2 regions of the Streptomyces sp. NPDC004327 genome follow, and region 2 is predicted to be linked to the other one. Evidence: riboswitches for the same ligand, from Rfam matches in the RefSeq annotation. Region 2 holds a riboswitch; the other holds the start of a gene.
The links. A riboswitch is a leader RNA that binds a small molecule or an ion and turns the genes downstream of it on or off. The one in region 2 is predicted to bind ZMP and ZTP.

Region 1: linked by a shared signal. The riboswitch ahead of glyA (serine hydroxymethyltransferase) and the one ahead of ACFYU9_RS03565 (bifunctional 5,10-methylenetetrahydrofolate dehydrogenase/5,10-methenyltetrahydrofolate cyclohydrolase) in region 2 are both predicted to bind ZMP and ZTP.

Annotation. Positions count from the first base shown of each region.
Region 1 is NZ_JBIAME010000003.1:639,502-646,599, reverse strand. It holds gene ACFYU9_RS13520 (serine hydrolase domain-containing protein) at 1-18, shown strand, start outside; gene ACFYU9_RS13515 (DUF4331 family protein) at 37-942, opposite strand; gene ACFYU9_RS13510 (calcium-binding protein) at 1,242-2,441, shown strand; gene ACFYU9_RS13505 (hypothetical protein) at 2,627-3,430, shown strand; gene ACFYU9_RS13500 (hypothetical protein) at 3,511-3,663, shown strand; gene glyA (serine hydroxymethyltransferase) at 3,723-4,991, opposite strand; ZMP/ZTP riboswitch at 5,060-5,150, opposite strand; gene rocD (ornithine--oxo-acid transaminase) at 5,260-6,477, shown strand; gene ACFYU9_RS13485 (polysaccharide deacetylase family protein) at 6,719-7,098, shown strand, end outside.
Region 2 is NZ_JBIAME010000001.1:835,477-842,574, forward strand. It holds partial or broken gene ACFYU9_RS03545 (FAD-dependent monooxygenase) at 1-457, shown strand, start outside; gene ACFYU9_RS03550 (acetoacetate--CoA ligase) at 454-2,427, shown strand; gene ACFYU9_RS03555 (aldehyde dehydrogenase family protein) at 2,539-4,062, opposite strand; gene ACFYU9_RS03560 (GAF domain-containing protein) at 4,264-5,562, opposite strand; ZMP/ZTP riboswitch at 5,701-5,819, shown strand; gene ACFYU9_RS03565 (bifunctional 5,10-methylenetetrahydrofolate dehydrogenase/5,10-methenyltetrahydrofolate cyclohydrolase) at 5,848-6,702, shown strand; gene ACFYU9_RS03570 (hypothetical protein) at 6,825-7,098, shown strand, end outside.

The DNA.
Region 1 (7,098 bases), on a different contig from region 2:
GCCGTCGACGCGAGCTGAGAGACCTGGTGGGGCGGGTCAGCCGGCGGACACCGGATGCGGCGTGCCGAGGTAGGGGAAACCGGGGAGCAGGTCGGTGTGCGGGCCGATGTGGTCGGTCGGGACCTTGCCGTCGGTGAGCATGGACAGCCGGGCCGAGGTGACGTCGTCGGTGAGCGAGCGCCCGTTGGGGTAGGCGGCGGGGCGGCGGCGGTCGAAGCGCAGGACGTCCGGCAGGACGGTGCGCAGCGCCGCCTCCGCCGCCTGCGGACTGTAGCCGCCGAAGTGCTCGAGCACCGCGGTCCACGGCTCCCGGTAGGTGTCCCAGTCGTCGGCCGGCTCGCCCGCGTTGTAGGCGTCCTTGACGTCCTCGGCGTTGAAGTAGGCGGTGAGGGACGGGTGGGCGCCCCGGTCGACGGACGTCAGCTGCCCGTTCTGCCGCAGGCTCACCCGGCCCCACACGCCGATCTCCGGACCTGCGCCGAGCTCGCTGCTCGGCATCTCAAGGACCAGCCCGAAGACGTTCTTGCCGGCCCCCCAGTCGACCCCGGTCCACTGGAACTTCTGCACGATGCCGTCCAGGTCGGCGAAGAACGGATCGCTGCGCATCCCGGCGAAGAACCGGTACGCACCGGACTCCACCGGGTGCGGCTCGGCCCCGAAGCTGACCGGCACGTCGGTGAAGATCTCCTCACCCGCGGCGTCGTGCGCCCGCGCCTCGTCCCCGGTGGCCCGGTGAACGGTGACGGTCTGCCGACCGTCCTGCGGCGGCGCGAACACGAAGCTGTACGCAACGTCGGCCCGCTGGTCGCCGTCGGTGTCGACGTTGATGCGGTACACCGCGTCCGGGTGGAACGCCTGGCCGCCGGTCGGGGCGATCGGATTGACGTTCATGATCAGAACGGTCCGGTCGCCGTCCACGGTGAAGGCGAACAGGTCGGTCATGTCGAGCCGGCGTCATTCATGGGCGAGCGCAGGTTCGGACCGCTGAGGTGATGAGACATGCCCCCAATCTCGGCGAGCCCCGGACCCCCGGCATCTTGAGCGAGGCGAACGGGTTCCCCGGCCCGGGGCTTGGTACAGGGCGAGGAGCTCAGTGCGGGTGCCACAGTCCGAAGCCGAGAAGCGCTACGCCCGCCGGGGCGTTCGAGGGACGGCATGCGGCAAACGGCCTCATGCGCGTCCGAAGCGCCATGCCGTGAGGCAGACCTCCTTCTGCCACTCCTCGGACCTGGAGGTCTTGCATGGCTCGGTTCGTCATGGCCGGCATCGTGTCGGCGGCGCTGATCACGACGGGGGTTCCGGCGACCGCCGCGGTTGCCGCCCCGCCCACCTGTTTCGGCATTCCCGCGACTCTCACCGGCGCGGGCACCCTCACCGGCACGCCGGGCCGCGACGTCATCGTCGGATCCCCGGGGGCCGACGTCGTCGACGGTCGCGGTGGCGACGACCTCATCTGCGGCCTCGGCGGCGACGACCGCCTGATCGGCGGCCTCGGCAACGACCGGATCGACGGCGGGACGGGCGACGACGCGATCCGCGGTGACGTGTCGGTCGAGAGCGGAGACGCCAAGGGCGGGGGCAACGACGTCTTGTACGGCGGCGCCGGCGACGACGACATGGTCGGTGACTCACACAGCGACAGCGGCAACGCCGAGGGAGGCGGCAACGACGTCATGTACGGCGGCGGCGGCGACGACTTCATGGTCGGCGACTCGGAGACCGACGCCGACGGCGACGCCAAGGGCGGGGGCAACGACGTCATGTACGGCGGCGCCGGCGACGACGTGCACATCACCGGGGACAGCGTCGCCCTGGGCGGCAATGCCGAGGGCGGCGGCCGGGACCACCTGGAAGGTGGCACCGGCGACGACGGCCTGCTCGGCGACTCGGCCGCGCCCTTCCAGGGGTTCGGCACCGGCGCGGGCGACGACGTGCTCCTCTCCGGGCCAGGCGTCCTCGAAAGCATCGTCGGGGACAGCGAAGGCATCGCCGGGGCCCGTGGAGCCGGCGGCGACGACATCATCGACCTCGGCACCGACGGCGGCATCTTCGCCATCGGCGACCACAACATCGGCGATCCCCAGGGCGGGCAGGCGACCGGCGCGGGCGACGACCGGATCACCGGCGGAACGGCGGACGACTACCTCTTCGGCGACAGCTCGGTCGGCGACGCCTCGCGGACGTCCGCGGGCAAGGACGTGATCGACGGACGCGGCGGCGACGACCACCTCTTCGGCGACAACGTGAACTTCGACGGCGACGCGACCGTCGGCACGGCCGGCGGCCGGGACGACATCCGCGGCGGCACCGGCGACGACGCCATCTTCGCGGGCCCCGCCGACGACCTCCTGGACGGCGGCGCCCACACCGACTCCTGCGACGGCGAAGCCGGCAACCACGACGTCGCGGTGCGCTGCGAGTCCGTCACCAACGTTCCCTGACCCGTGCCTCGGCGCGGCGACGCGGCGTCGCCGCGTGCCGGGGCCTTGCGAGCCGTCCTGCCGCATACGACCCTTCGTACGGAGTACGGGGGACCCGCGCTCCGGCGCGGCACCCATGTTCGTCCGGTGGGCCCGGTTCACACTGCGCAGACCGGGCCCACCCCCTCCACGTACGGGAGTTCCCCATGCCGCGCACGAACCGCGTCGCCCGTCTCACCCTGCACGCCGCCGCCACGTCCGTCGTCATGACAGCGTCACTGGCGGCCTCCCCGGCCCAGGCGGCCGCAGATCCCCTGCCCTCGCACTGGTGCTTCGTCAACGGGGTCGAGGCCCCGCCCGGAAACGTGTACGGCACGACGGGCAACGACACGATCCTCTGCGAGAACGACGTCGTCAACGTGATCATCTACGGCGGCGGCGGCGCCGACAACATCCGCGTCAAGGGCCTGGTCATCGACTCCCAGGTGCTCGGCGGCGACGGCGACGACATCATCCAGGTCAACAACCTCTACCCGCGCAACGGCGATTCGTCGGTCCGCGGCGGCGCCGGCGACGACACGATCACCACCGCGCTGGTCGTCGGAACGGCGGAGCACGGCGCGACGGTCTACGGGGACCACGGCAACGACACCATCACGACGGGCAGCGTGATGGGCCAGCCGGGCGAATACGAGCGCGGCGGCGGCCAGGTCCTCGGCAACGACGACGACGACGTCATCCGCACCAGCCGAGTAGACCTCGGCGGCCGGGTACTCGGCGGCAGCGGGAACGACACCATCGAGCCGAAGTCCGTCGGCGACGAGTCGTCCGGAGTCATCATGGGCGGCCCCGGCAACGACACGATCCGCGGCCAGAATGACACCCAGCTGGTGATCGGGCCGGGATACGCCCAGGTCGACGGCGGGCTGGGCATCAACAAGTGCAAGGTCAAGCACTTCTCGACCGGCGACAGGGTGCGCAGCACGGTCGCCAACTGCGTCATCTCCTGACCAGGGAAGGTCGTTCATTCCGACGAGCTTCCGCGTCTCGGACGTCCGCGACGCGGAGGCCCACGACCCGCTACACCGTCGTGGGCAACCACCTCGCCCAACACCGCGAGCTGTCACTGCTCGCGAAGGGCCTGGCCGTCTACGTCCAGTCGCTGCCCCCAGGCGTGTCCGTCGGCATCAAGTCGATCGCGGCTCTGCACCCGGAGAGCGAGTTGCGCATCGACGCCGCGTAGCTGCCTGGGCGCGACGCGATTTCCGCGGCGGGGGCCTCGGACCCCCGCCGCGACCGCCGTCACACCGGCAGGCCCGGGGCCGGGAACGCGGCCATCAGTTCGGCGACCTCGGCGCGGATGACGGCCAGGGCCTCCTCGTCGCCCTTGCCGGCGGCGGCGACGCCCCGGTCGATCCAGTCGGCGACCTGCGGCATGTGCGCGACGCCGAGGCCGCGGGAGGTGAGCGACGGGGTGCCGATGCGGATGCCGGACGGGTCGAAGGGCTTGCGCGGGTCGTACGGGACGGTGTTGTAGTTGACGACGATGCCGGCCCGGTCGAGCGCCTTGGCCGCCACCTTGCCCGGGACCTCCTTGGGCGTGAGGTCCATGAGGATCAGGTGGTTGTCGGTGCCGCCGGAGACCAGCTCGAAGCCGCGGGCGAGCAGCGCGTCGGCGAGGGCCCGGGCGTTGGCGACGACCGCGTGGGCGTAGTCGCGGAAGGACGGCTGGGCCGCCTCGTGCAGGGCGACGGCGATGGCGGCGGTCGTCTGGTTGTGCGGGCCGCCCTGGAGGCCGGGGAAGACGGCCTTGTCGAGGGCCTTGGCGTGCTCCTCGCGGCACATCAGCATCGCGCCGCGCGGACCGCGCAGGGTCTTGTGCGTGGTCGTGGAGACGACGTCCACGTGCGGTACGGGAGACGGGTGGGCGCCGCCCGCGATCAGGCCGGCGATGTGGGCGACGTCGGCGACGAGCACGGCGCCGGCCTCGCGGGCGATCTCGCCGAACGCGGCGAAGTCGATCGTGCGGGGCAGCGCCGTGCCGCCGCAGAAGATCACCTTCGGCCGCTCGGCGAGGGCCAGGTCCCGGACCTCGTCGAAGTCGATGAGCCCGGTGTCCTTCCGTACGCCGTACTGCACGCCCCGGAACCAGGTGCCGGTCGCGGAGACGCCCCAGCCGTGCGTGAGGTGGCCGCCCATCGGCAGCGCCATGCCCATCACGGTGTCGCCGGGCTGCGCGAAGGCCAGGTAGACGGCGAGGTTGGCCGGGGAGCCGGAGTACGGCTGGACGTTGGCGTGGTCGACGCCGAAGAGGGCCCGGGCGCGGGAGATCGCGAGGCTCTCGACCCGGTCGATGTTCTGCTGGCCCTCGTAGTAGCGGCGGCCCGGGTAGCCCTCGCTGTACTTGTTCTGCAGCACGGTCCCGGAGGCTTCGAGGACGGCGGCGGAGACGTAGTTCTCGCTGGGGATCAGGCGCAGCGTCTCGGCCTGCAGCCGCTCCTCGGCCCCGACGAGCACGGCGAGCTCGGGGTCGGTCGCGCTCAGCGCCGGGTGGTGGGCGGGAAGGTTCATGGCGTTCCTCCGCGAATGGGCCCCGGTGCGGGTGCCGGGCGGCACCCCACGGGACTTGGTCAGGTGTCCCGTGATGCCCAGGCGGGCGGCATCTCGTGTGCTCTGCCGCGCACGGCTCCCCCGGGGTTCGGTCCCCGTACGCCAGTCGCCGTGCGTGTTTCCAGACTATCGGGCGCGCCGTCACGGCAGGTTTCCCCGTCCGGCATACGAGCGACGATAAGAACAGGGAACCACACCCGCCCCTGGCCGCAGGACGAACGGAGATCCCGTGTCGAGCACGTCGAAGACGCAAGGCGAGATCGCTGCCGCGGACGCGCACAGCGCCCACAACTACCACCCCCTGCCCGTGGTCGTCGCCTCCGCCGAAGGCGCCTGGATGACCGATGTCGAGGGGCGCCGCTACCTCGACATGCTCGCCGGGTACTCGGCGCTCAACTTCGGGCACGGCAACCGGCGCCTGATCGACGCCGCCCGTGCCCAGCTGGAGCGGGTGACGCTGACGTCGCGCGCGTTCCACCACGACCGCTTCGGGGAGTTCTGCGCGCGCCTGGCCGAGCTGTGCGGCAAGGAGGCGGTGCTGCCGATGAACACGGGCGCGGAGGCCGTGGAGACGGCGGTGAAGACGGCCCGCAAGTGGGGGTACGAGGTGAAGGGCGTGCCGGACGGGCACGCGAAGATCGTCGTGGCCGCGAACAACTTCCACGGCCGGACGACGACGATCGTCAGCTTCTCCACGGACCACGAGGCCCGTGACCACTTCGGCCCGTACACGCCGGGCTTCGAGATCGTGCCGTACGGCGACCTGACCGCGATGGAGGCGGCCGTCACCGAGAACACGGTGGCCGTGCTCCTGGAGCCGATCCAGGGCGAGGCCGGGGTCCTGGTCCCGCCGGCCGGCTATCTGCGCGGGGTACGGGAGCTGACGACCCGCCGGAACGTGCTGTTCATGGCGGACGAGATCCAGTCGGGCCTGGGCCGCACCGGCCGGACGTTCGCGTGCGAGCACGAGGACGTGGTGCCGGACGTCTACATCCTGGGCAAGGCCCTCGGCGGCGGCGTCGTGCCGGTGTCGGCGGTGGTCGCGGACCGGGACGTCCTCGGGGTGTTCCGGCCGGGCGAGCACGGTTCGACCTTCGGCGGCAACCCGCTGGCCTGCGCGGTGGCCCTGGAGGTCATCGCGATGCTGCGCACGGGCGAGTACCAGCAGCGCGCGGCCGAGCTCGGCGAGCACCTGCACGCCGAGCTGGGCCTGCTCGTCGGCGGCGGCGCGGTGGAGGCGGTGCGCGGCCGCGGCCTATGGGCGGGCGTGGACATCGCACCCGCGAAGGGCACCGGCCGGGAGATCTCGGAGAAGCTGATGGCCCGGGGCGTGCTGGTGAAGGACACGCACGGCTCGACGATCCGGATCGCGCCGCCGCTGGTGATCTCGAAGGAGGACCTGGACTGGGGCCTGGAGCAGCTGCGGGCGGTGCTCTCGGCGGACTGACGGCCTGCGGGGCCGGTGGCCTGCGGGTCCGACGGCTTGGGGGGCCGGTGGCCTGGGGGCGCTACGGCTCGCGCGTCCCACGGTCCGCGGACCCTGGGGTCCGCCGGCTCCACGTTCCGCGGGCCCCACGGTCCGCGGAAACGGATGGCGGCGGTCCACCCCACGGTGGACCGCCGGCGTCCGTTTCGCCGTCAACTGGCCCCATTGACACCCCAGTTGGTCTAGGCCAATGATGGCCGCCATGCCGAGACCCCGTCCGCGCCGCGCCCTGCGCCGCACGCTCGCCGCACTCGTCCCCGTCGCCCTCCTGGGCGCACTGGCCGCGCCCGCCCAGGCCGCGCCGGCCGCCGCCTGGCCCGAGCCCGTGCCCGTCGTGAACCACGTCGGGACGACCGACCCGGTCGTCTTCATCACCATCGACGACGGCTGGAACCACGACCCGGCCGCCGCGAAACTGCTGCTCGACCGCCGGGTGCCCACCTCGCTCTTCCTGCTGCCGGGCGCCTACTCGTACGACTCCGGCTACTTCCACACGCTGCTCGACCAGGGCCCCTCCCGCGTCGAGAACCACACCGTCGACCACCCGGACCTCACCGCGCTCGACGCCGCCGGCCAGAAGGC
Region 2 (7,098 bases):
GGCGGCGGGCCGCGACCTCAGCCCACCCCTGACCGCCGGGCCCCTCGTCCGGCGCCGTATGCGCAGGAGCCTCGTGGGCACCCATTGCCCGCAACCATGGGTGGTGGGACGCGACGGCCGGCGCAGCCGCCTCGACGGAGTACTCGGCGACACCTTCACCGTCCTGACCGCCGCCGAGCCCTGGCCCTCGCTGCGCGCCCTGGCCCACGGGCTCGGCGTCCCGGCGATCCCCGTGGCGGACCTCCGTGACGACGGAACCCTTACGCCCTGGCTGCGCGCCGGCCGGGCGGACGCCGTCCTGCTGCGTCCCGACCGCGTCGTCATGGACGTCGTCCCGGCCGGGGGTCACGACTTCACGGACACCGCCGCCTGGGCGTCCCTCCTGCACACCACGCGCACCCCCGACCCTTCCCCACGGACCGTAGAGAACAGCCTGCCGAGGAGCGCCACACGATGACCAGGCCGTACCCGGCACCCTTCACGACGCCAGATCCGCGGGCCGTCGCCGACAGCCGCATCATGCACTTCGCCCGCCACGCCGGCGTGGACGGCACCGACTACGCCGCTCTGCACCACTGGTCGGTCACCGACCTGGAAGGCTTCTGGGGCGCGGTGTGGGACTACTTCGACATCGACGCGGACACCCCGTACGAGCAGGTGCTCGCGGAGGAGCGGATGCCGGGCGCCCGCTGGTTCCCCGGCGCCACCCTCAACTACACCCACCACGCCCTGCGCAACCTCACCGACGACACCGTGGCGATCATCGCCCTCGACGAGACCGGCTCCGGATACGAGGTGACCGGCAAACGGCTGCGCGCCCAGGTCGCGTCCGTCGCCGCCACCCTGCGCGACCTGGGCGTCGGCAAGGGGGACCGGGTCGTCGGCTACCTGCCCAACACCCCGCACGCGATCGTCGCCTTCCTCGCCGCCGCGAGCCTGGGCGCCGTGTGGTCGGTCTGCGGGCAGGACTACGCCCCCAAGGCCGCCGCCGACCGATTCGCCCAGCTCGAACCCACCGTCCTGATCTCCGCCGACGGCTACCTCTTCAACGGCACCACCCACGACCGCCGAGACGCCACCCTCGAACTCACCTGTGCGCTGCCGACCTTGAAGGCCACCGTGCTCGTGGACCACGTGGGCCTGCCGTGGGCGCCACAGGCGTACCCGTCACCGGTGATGCCGTGGGAGGACGCCTCCACCCGCACCGAGGAACTCACCTGCACACCGGTGCCCTTCGACCACCCCCTGTGGGTCGTGTTCTCCTCGGGCACCACCGGCCTGCCCAAGGGCATCGTCCACGGCCACGGCGGCGTCCTGCTCGAACACCTCAAGACCCTCGGCCTCCACTCCGACCTCTGCCCCGGCGACCGCCTCCTGTGGTACACCACCACCCACTGGATGATGTGGAACCTGGTCGCCTCCACACTGCTCACCGGCGCCACGACGTGCACCTACGACGGCAGCCCGGCGCCCTTCGCCAAGCTCGACGTCCTGTGGGAGCTGGCCGCGAGCCACCGGGTGACCGTCTTCGGCACCAGCCCCCAGTACCTGCTGGGCATGGCCAAGTACGGCGTCGACCCCTCGGCGCACGACCTGTCGTCGATCCGCGTCGTCGGCTGCACCGGCTCCGCCCTGCCGGCCTCCGCCTACCCCTGGGTCCGCCACCACGTCGGCGACCACGTCCTGCTCGCTTCCACCAGCGGCGGCACGGACGTCGTCTCCGGCTTCGCCGGCAGCGCCCCCAACACGCCGGTCTGGGCTGGCGAGTTGTCAGCGCCCCACCTGGGCGTGGCCCTGGCCGCGTACGACGCCGAGGGCCTCCCGATCGTGGACCAGGTCGGGGAGCTGGTCGTCACCCGCCCGATGCCGTCCATGCCGCTGTACTTCTGGAACGACCCCGACGGCGCCCGCTACCGCGACGCCTATTTCTCCTCCCACCCCGGCGTGTGGCGCCACGGCGACTGGATCACCCTCACCTCCCACGGCTCCGTAATTGTCCACGGCCGCTCCGACAGCACGCTCAACCGCAACGGCGTACGCCTGGGCAGCGCCGACATCCACGACGTCGTCGAACGCCTCCCCGAGATCACCGAGGCCCTCGTCATCGGCGCGGAGGAACCCGACGGCGGCTACTGGATGCCGCTGTTCGTGGTCCTCGCCGCCGACGCGACCCTGGACGACCCGCTCCGCGAGAAGATCAAGGAGGCGATCCGGACCGGCGCCTCACCCCGCCACGTCCCCGACGAGATCCTGGAAGTCCCCGGCATCCCGCACACCCGCACCGGCAAGAAACTCGAAGTCCCCGTCAAACGCATCCTCCAGGGCGCCCCGGTCGAGCAGGTCGTCAACCCGGCAGCCGTGGACGCCCCCGACCTCATCGACCACTTCGCCCACCTGGGCGCCGAACGCCGGGGCCGGTCGGCATGACAGCCGCGCAGATCACCCTCGCCGTCGCTCTCACCCTGGTCTTCCTGCCACGTGCGCCGTTTCGCGTGGGGCCCGTCGATGCCTGAGGACTCACGGGTCTCCCACCGACCGCTAGAAGAAGCCGAGCTTCTTCGGGGAGTAGCTCTGGAGGATGTTCTTCGTCTGCTGGTAGTGCTCCAGCATCATCTTGTGGGTCTCCCGGCCGACCCCCGACTGCTTGTACCCGCCGAACGCCGCGTGCGCCGGATACGCGTGGTAGCAGTTCGTCCAGACGCGGCCCGCCTGGATCTCGCGGCCCGCGCGGTAGGCGGTGGTGGCGTCGCGGGTCCACACGCCGGCGCCGAGGCCGTAGAGGGTGTCGTTGGCGGTGCGGATGGCGTCGTCGAAGTCGGTGAAGGAGGTGACGGCGACGACGGGGCCGAAGATCTCCTCCTGGAAGATCCGCATGCGGTTGTCGCCCTCGAAGATGGTGGGCTGGACGTAGAAGCCGCCCGCCAACTCGCCGCCGTGCTCGACGCGCTGACCGCCCGTCAGGATCTTGGCACCCTCCTGCTGGCCGATCTCCAGGTAGGAGAGGATCTTGGCGAGCTGGTCGGAGGAGGCCTGGGCGCCGATCATGGTGTCGGTGTCCAGTGGGTGGCCGGGGACGATGGCCTCCGTGCGGGTGATCGCCGCCTGGAGGAAGTCGTGGTAGTGGCCGCGCTGGATCAGGGCCCGGGAGGGACAGGTGCACACCTCGCCCTGGTTGAGGGCGAACATGGTGAAGCCTTCGAGGGCCTTGTCGAGGAAGTCGTCGTCGGCCGCCGAGACGTCGTCGAAGAAGAGGTTGGGCGACTTGCCGCCCAGCTCGAGGGTGACCGGCTTGATGTTCTCCGCCGCGTATTTCATGATCAGCCGGCCCGTCGTCGTCTCGCCGGTGAAGGCGATCTTCGCGACCCGCGGGGAGGACGCGAGCGGCTTGCCGGCCTCCTCGCCGAAGCCGTTGACGATGTTGATCACACCGGGCGGCAGCAGGTCGGCGACCAGGCTCATCCAGTAGTGGACGGAGACCGGGGTCTGCTCGGCCGGCTTCAGGACGATCGCGTTGCCGGCGGCGAGCGCGGGCGCCAGCTTCCAGACCGCCATCAGGATCGGGAAGTTCCACGGGATGATCTGGGCGACCACGCCCAGCGGCTCGTGGAAGTGGTACGCGACGGTGTCGTCGTCGATCTGGCTGAGCGCGCCCTCCTGGGCGCGCAGCGCGCCCGCGAAGTAGCGGAAGTGGTCGATGGCGAGCGGGATGTCCGCGGCCAGCGTCTCGCGGACCGGCTTGCCGTTCTCCCAGCTCTCCGCGACCGCCAGCGCCTCCAGGTTCCGCTCCATCCGGTCCGCGATCCGCAGCAGCACCTGCGCCCGCTCGGCCGGCGCCGTACGGCCCCAGGCCGGCGCGGCCGCGTGCGCCGCGTCCAGCGCGCGCTCCACGTCCTCGGCGGTGCCGCGGGCCACCTCCGTGAACGGGCGGCCGTCGACGGGGCTCGGATTCTCGAAGTACCGGCCGCCCGCCGGGGCGACGTACTCACCGCCGATCCAGTGGTCGTAGCGCGCCGCGTACGACATGAGCGAACCCTCGGTACCGGGTGCGGCGAAACGGGTCATGGGCATGGCCTCCTCGGGGCGACGCGCAGTGCGACGTGCAGTGCGCCGTGCGATGCGACGTGCGATGCGATGTTCCGTGGGACGGGCGGGGCGGTCCGCGGTGTGACGTGCGACGCGAACCGTGGCGCGATGCGGTACCGCGTGCGCTGTCACGTGCGACGCGATCCGCGACGCCGCGGCCGTGCCGGCCCCGACCGGCCGTCAGCGGCGAGTGTGCGCCGCCGTACGTTGCAACCCCGTTGCGTCCGAGGCCAGTTCGGCGTCCAGGGCGGCGAGCCGTGCCCGTACCGCGGGGGCCTGCGCCGCCGGTACGGCCGAGGCGAGCGCCCGCCACACCGTCACGTCGTCCTCGCCCCACGCGCTGTACGCCCAGTCCGCGAGCAGCCCCGGATCGCCCCGGTCCACCAGCGCCGCCCGCAGCCGCCCGGCCAGCCGCTCCCGCAGCCGCACCACCCCCGGCGCGCACGACGACGGCAGCAGCGGACCCGCGTAACCGCCGAGCGCCGTCGACACCGCCCCCGATGCCAGCCGCCGGTCCACCACCGCGAAGTCCGCGTCCACCTCCCGCGTCAGCCGGTACGGACGGGAGGCGAGCAGCTCCGGGCCGAGCAGACCGCGCAGCCGGGACAGCTCCGCCCGCAGCGTCACCGGGGTGACCGACTCGTCCTCGTACAGCAGCGTGAGCAGCTCGTCCCCCGTCACGCCCTCCGGGCGCTGCGCCAGGAGCACCAGGATCTCGCTGTGCCGGCGGCTCAGCCGCAGCCGCCGCCCCGCCACGGACAGCAGCGCCTCGTCCCTGCCGAGCGCCGTGAGCAGCGGCCGGCCGGCCGCCGGGGCGGGGGAGACGAGCGCCAGCTGGGACTCGGCGGCCCGCGCCACAGCCTGCACGAACGCCAGGCTGTGCGGATGCGCGAGCCCGGCCCCGCCGGTGATGTCCACCGCCCCCAGCAGCCGCCCGCTGCGCGGATCGTGCACCGGCGCCGCCGCGCAGGTCCATGCCTGCACGGGCCGCCGGAAGTGCTCCGCCGCGCACACCTGCACCGGCCGGTCCAGCGCCATGGCCGTCCCCGGCGCGTTCGTCCCCGCCGCCGACTCCGACCAGCGCGCTCCGGCGACGAAGTTCATCCCGCGTGCCAGGCGCAACTTCCCCGGATGCCCCTCCACCCACAGCATCCGGCCCGCCGCGTCGCACACCGCCAGCAGATGCTCGCCGTCCCGCGCGTACGCGCCCATCAGCTCCCGGATCACCGGCATCGCCGCCGCCAGCGGATGCTCCTCCCGGTGCCCGGCCAGCTCCTCCTCGTCCAGCTCCACCCGCGCCGTGCCGTCCGGGCTCACCCGCGCCCGTGCCGAACGCCGCCAGGACTCGGCGACCAGCCGCCGGACCGGCGGAGAGTGCGGCGGGGCGGCCGGCGTGCCGCCCGCCGTGAACGCCTCGTGCGCCCGCCGCACCGCCGCTTCGTCCGTGTCCGCCCAGGTGTCGCCCCGTGTGTCGCCCACGCTCAACTCGGCCTCCCCGTCGAGGTCGTCCGCACCGTGGACGTCATCGTCGTGCCCGCGCGGCCCGCCGACAAGCGCCCGGACCGGCCCGCATATGCGGCCTGACCGGTACCCATCACCCGGACGTCACGTACAGTGGGACCGGGCCGTGACTGGCGCTTGAGGTGGATCACCACCGGGGAGCGGCCCGGCGGACGCGCGTACTCGGCTGGCCGGTGCACGTGTCCGTGTCGCAGCCGTGCGCCTGGGCGAACCACGTTCCTCGACGACGCCCAGGAGTGGCCCATGTCCACCAGCACCGCACGCCTCATGGACGGCACCGCGCTCGCCCGCCGCACGGTCGAGGAGACCGCGGCCCGCGCCGCCGAGATCACCCGCCGCACCGGCGTCACGCCCTGCCTCGCGACCGTCCTCGTCGGCGCCGACCCGGCCTCCGTCACGTACGTCAAGATGAAGCAGAACCGCTGCGCGAAGGCCGGAATCCGCTCCAAGCACGTCGAGCTGCCCGCCGAGACCACCACCGAGGAACTCGTCGCGGCGATCACCGCGCTCTCCGAGGACCCCGAGGTCCACGGCATCCTGCTCCAGCACCCGGTCGGCCCGCACATCGACGAGCGCGCCGCCTTCGAGGCCATCGCCCCGGAGAAGGACGTCGACGGCGTCACCATGGCCTCCTTCGCCGCCATGGGCTTCGGCCTCCCCGGCTTCGTCTCCTGCACCCCCGGCGGCATCATGCGGCTGCTCGACGAGTACGAGGTCGAGCTCAGCGGCAAGCGGGCCGTCGTCGTCGGCCGCAGCGCCATCCTCGGCAAGCCGGCCGGTCTGCTGCTCCTCGGCCGCGACGCCACCGTCACCTACTGCCACTCCCGCACCGCCGACCTCTCGGCCGCCGTCCGCGAGGCCGACATCCTGGTCGCCGCCGTCGGCAAGCCGCAGTTCATCAGGGGCGAGGACATCAAGCCCGGCGCCGTCGTCATCGACGCCGGCTACAACGAGGGCAACGTCGGCGACGTCGACTTCGACAGCGCCGCCGAGCGCGCCTCCCTCATCACCCCGGTCCCCGGCGGCGTCGGCCCGATGACCATCGCCGTGCTGCTCGCCCAGACCGTCGACGCGGCCGAGCGCCAGCTCGGGCTGTAGGTCTCGATGCCATGGGCCCCGGGTCTCGTCCGAGCGGCGGGATTGTCACGGTTCTGTACGGGCGGGGCCCAACTCGCCGGTATCGCTCGCCACATGGGCGCGCTCGGGTGAGGCTGATCCCCATGCTCCGCCCGCCGACGGAAACCCCGTCCCGCGACGCCCGGCCGCCCAGACGGCCGGGCGCCGTCGTCCTGCCGGTCGCCGCGCTCGCCACCATAGTGGCGCTCTCGGTGGCCCTGACCGCTCACGGCGGCGCCGCCGGGAACGGCCCGCACGGCGCGTCGCTCCCGGCCCACGACACCGCCGGGACGGGCTCCCCGGCCGACCCGGTCGCCCCGTCCGCCGGATCGACCGGCGGACATCCCTCGGCGCAGGCCGAGAGCCCCACGCCGCTGC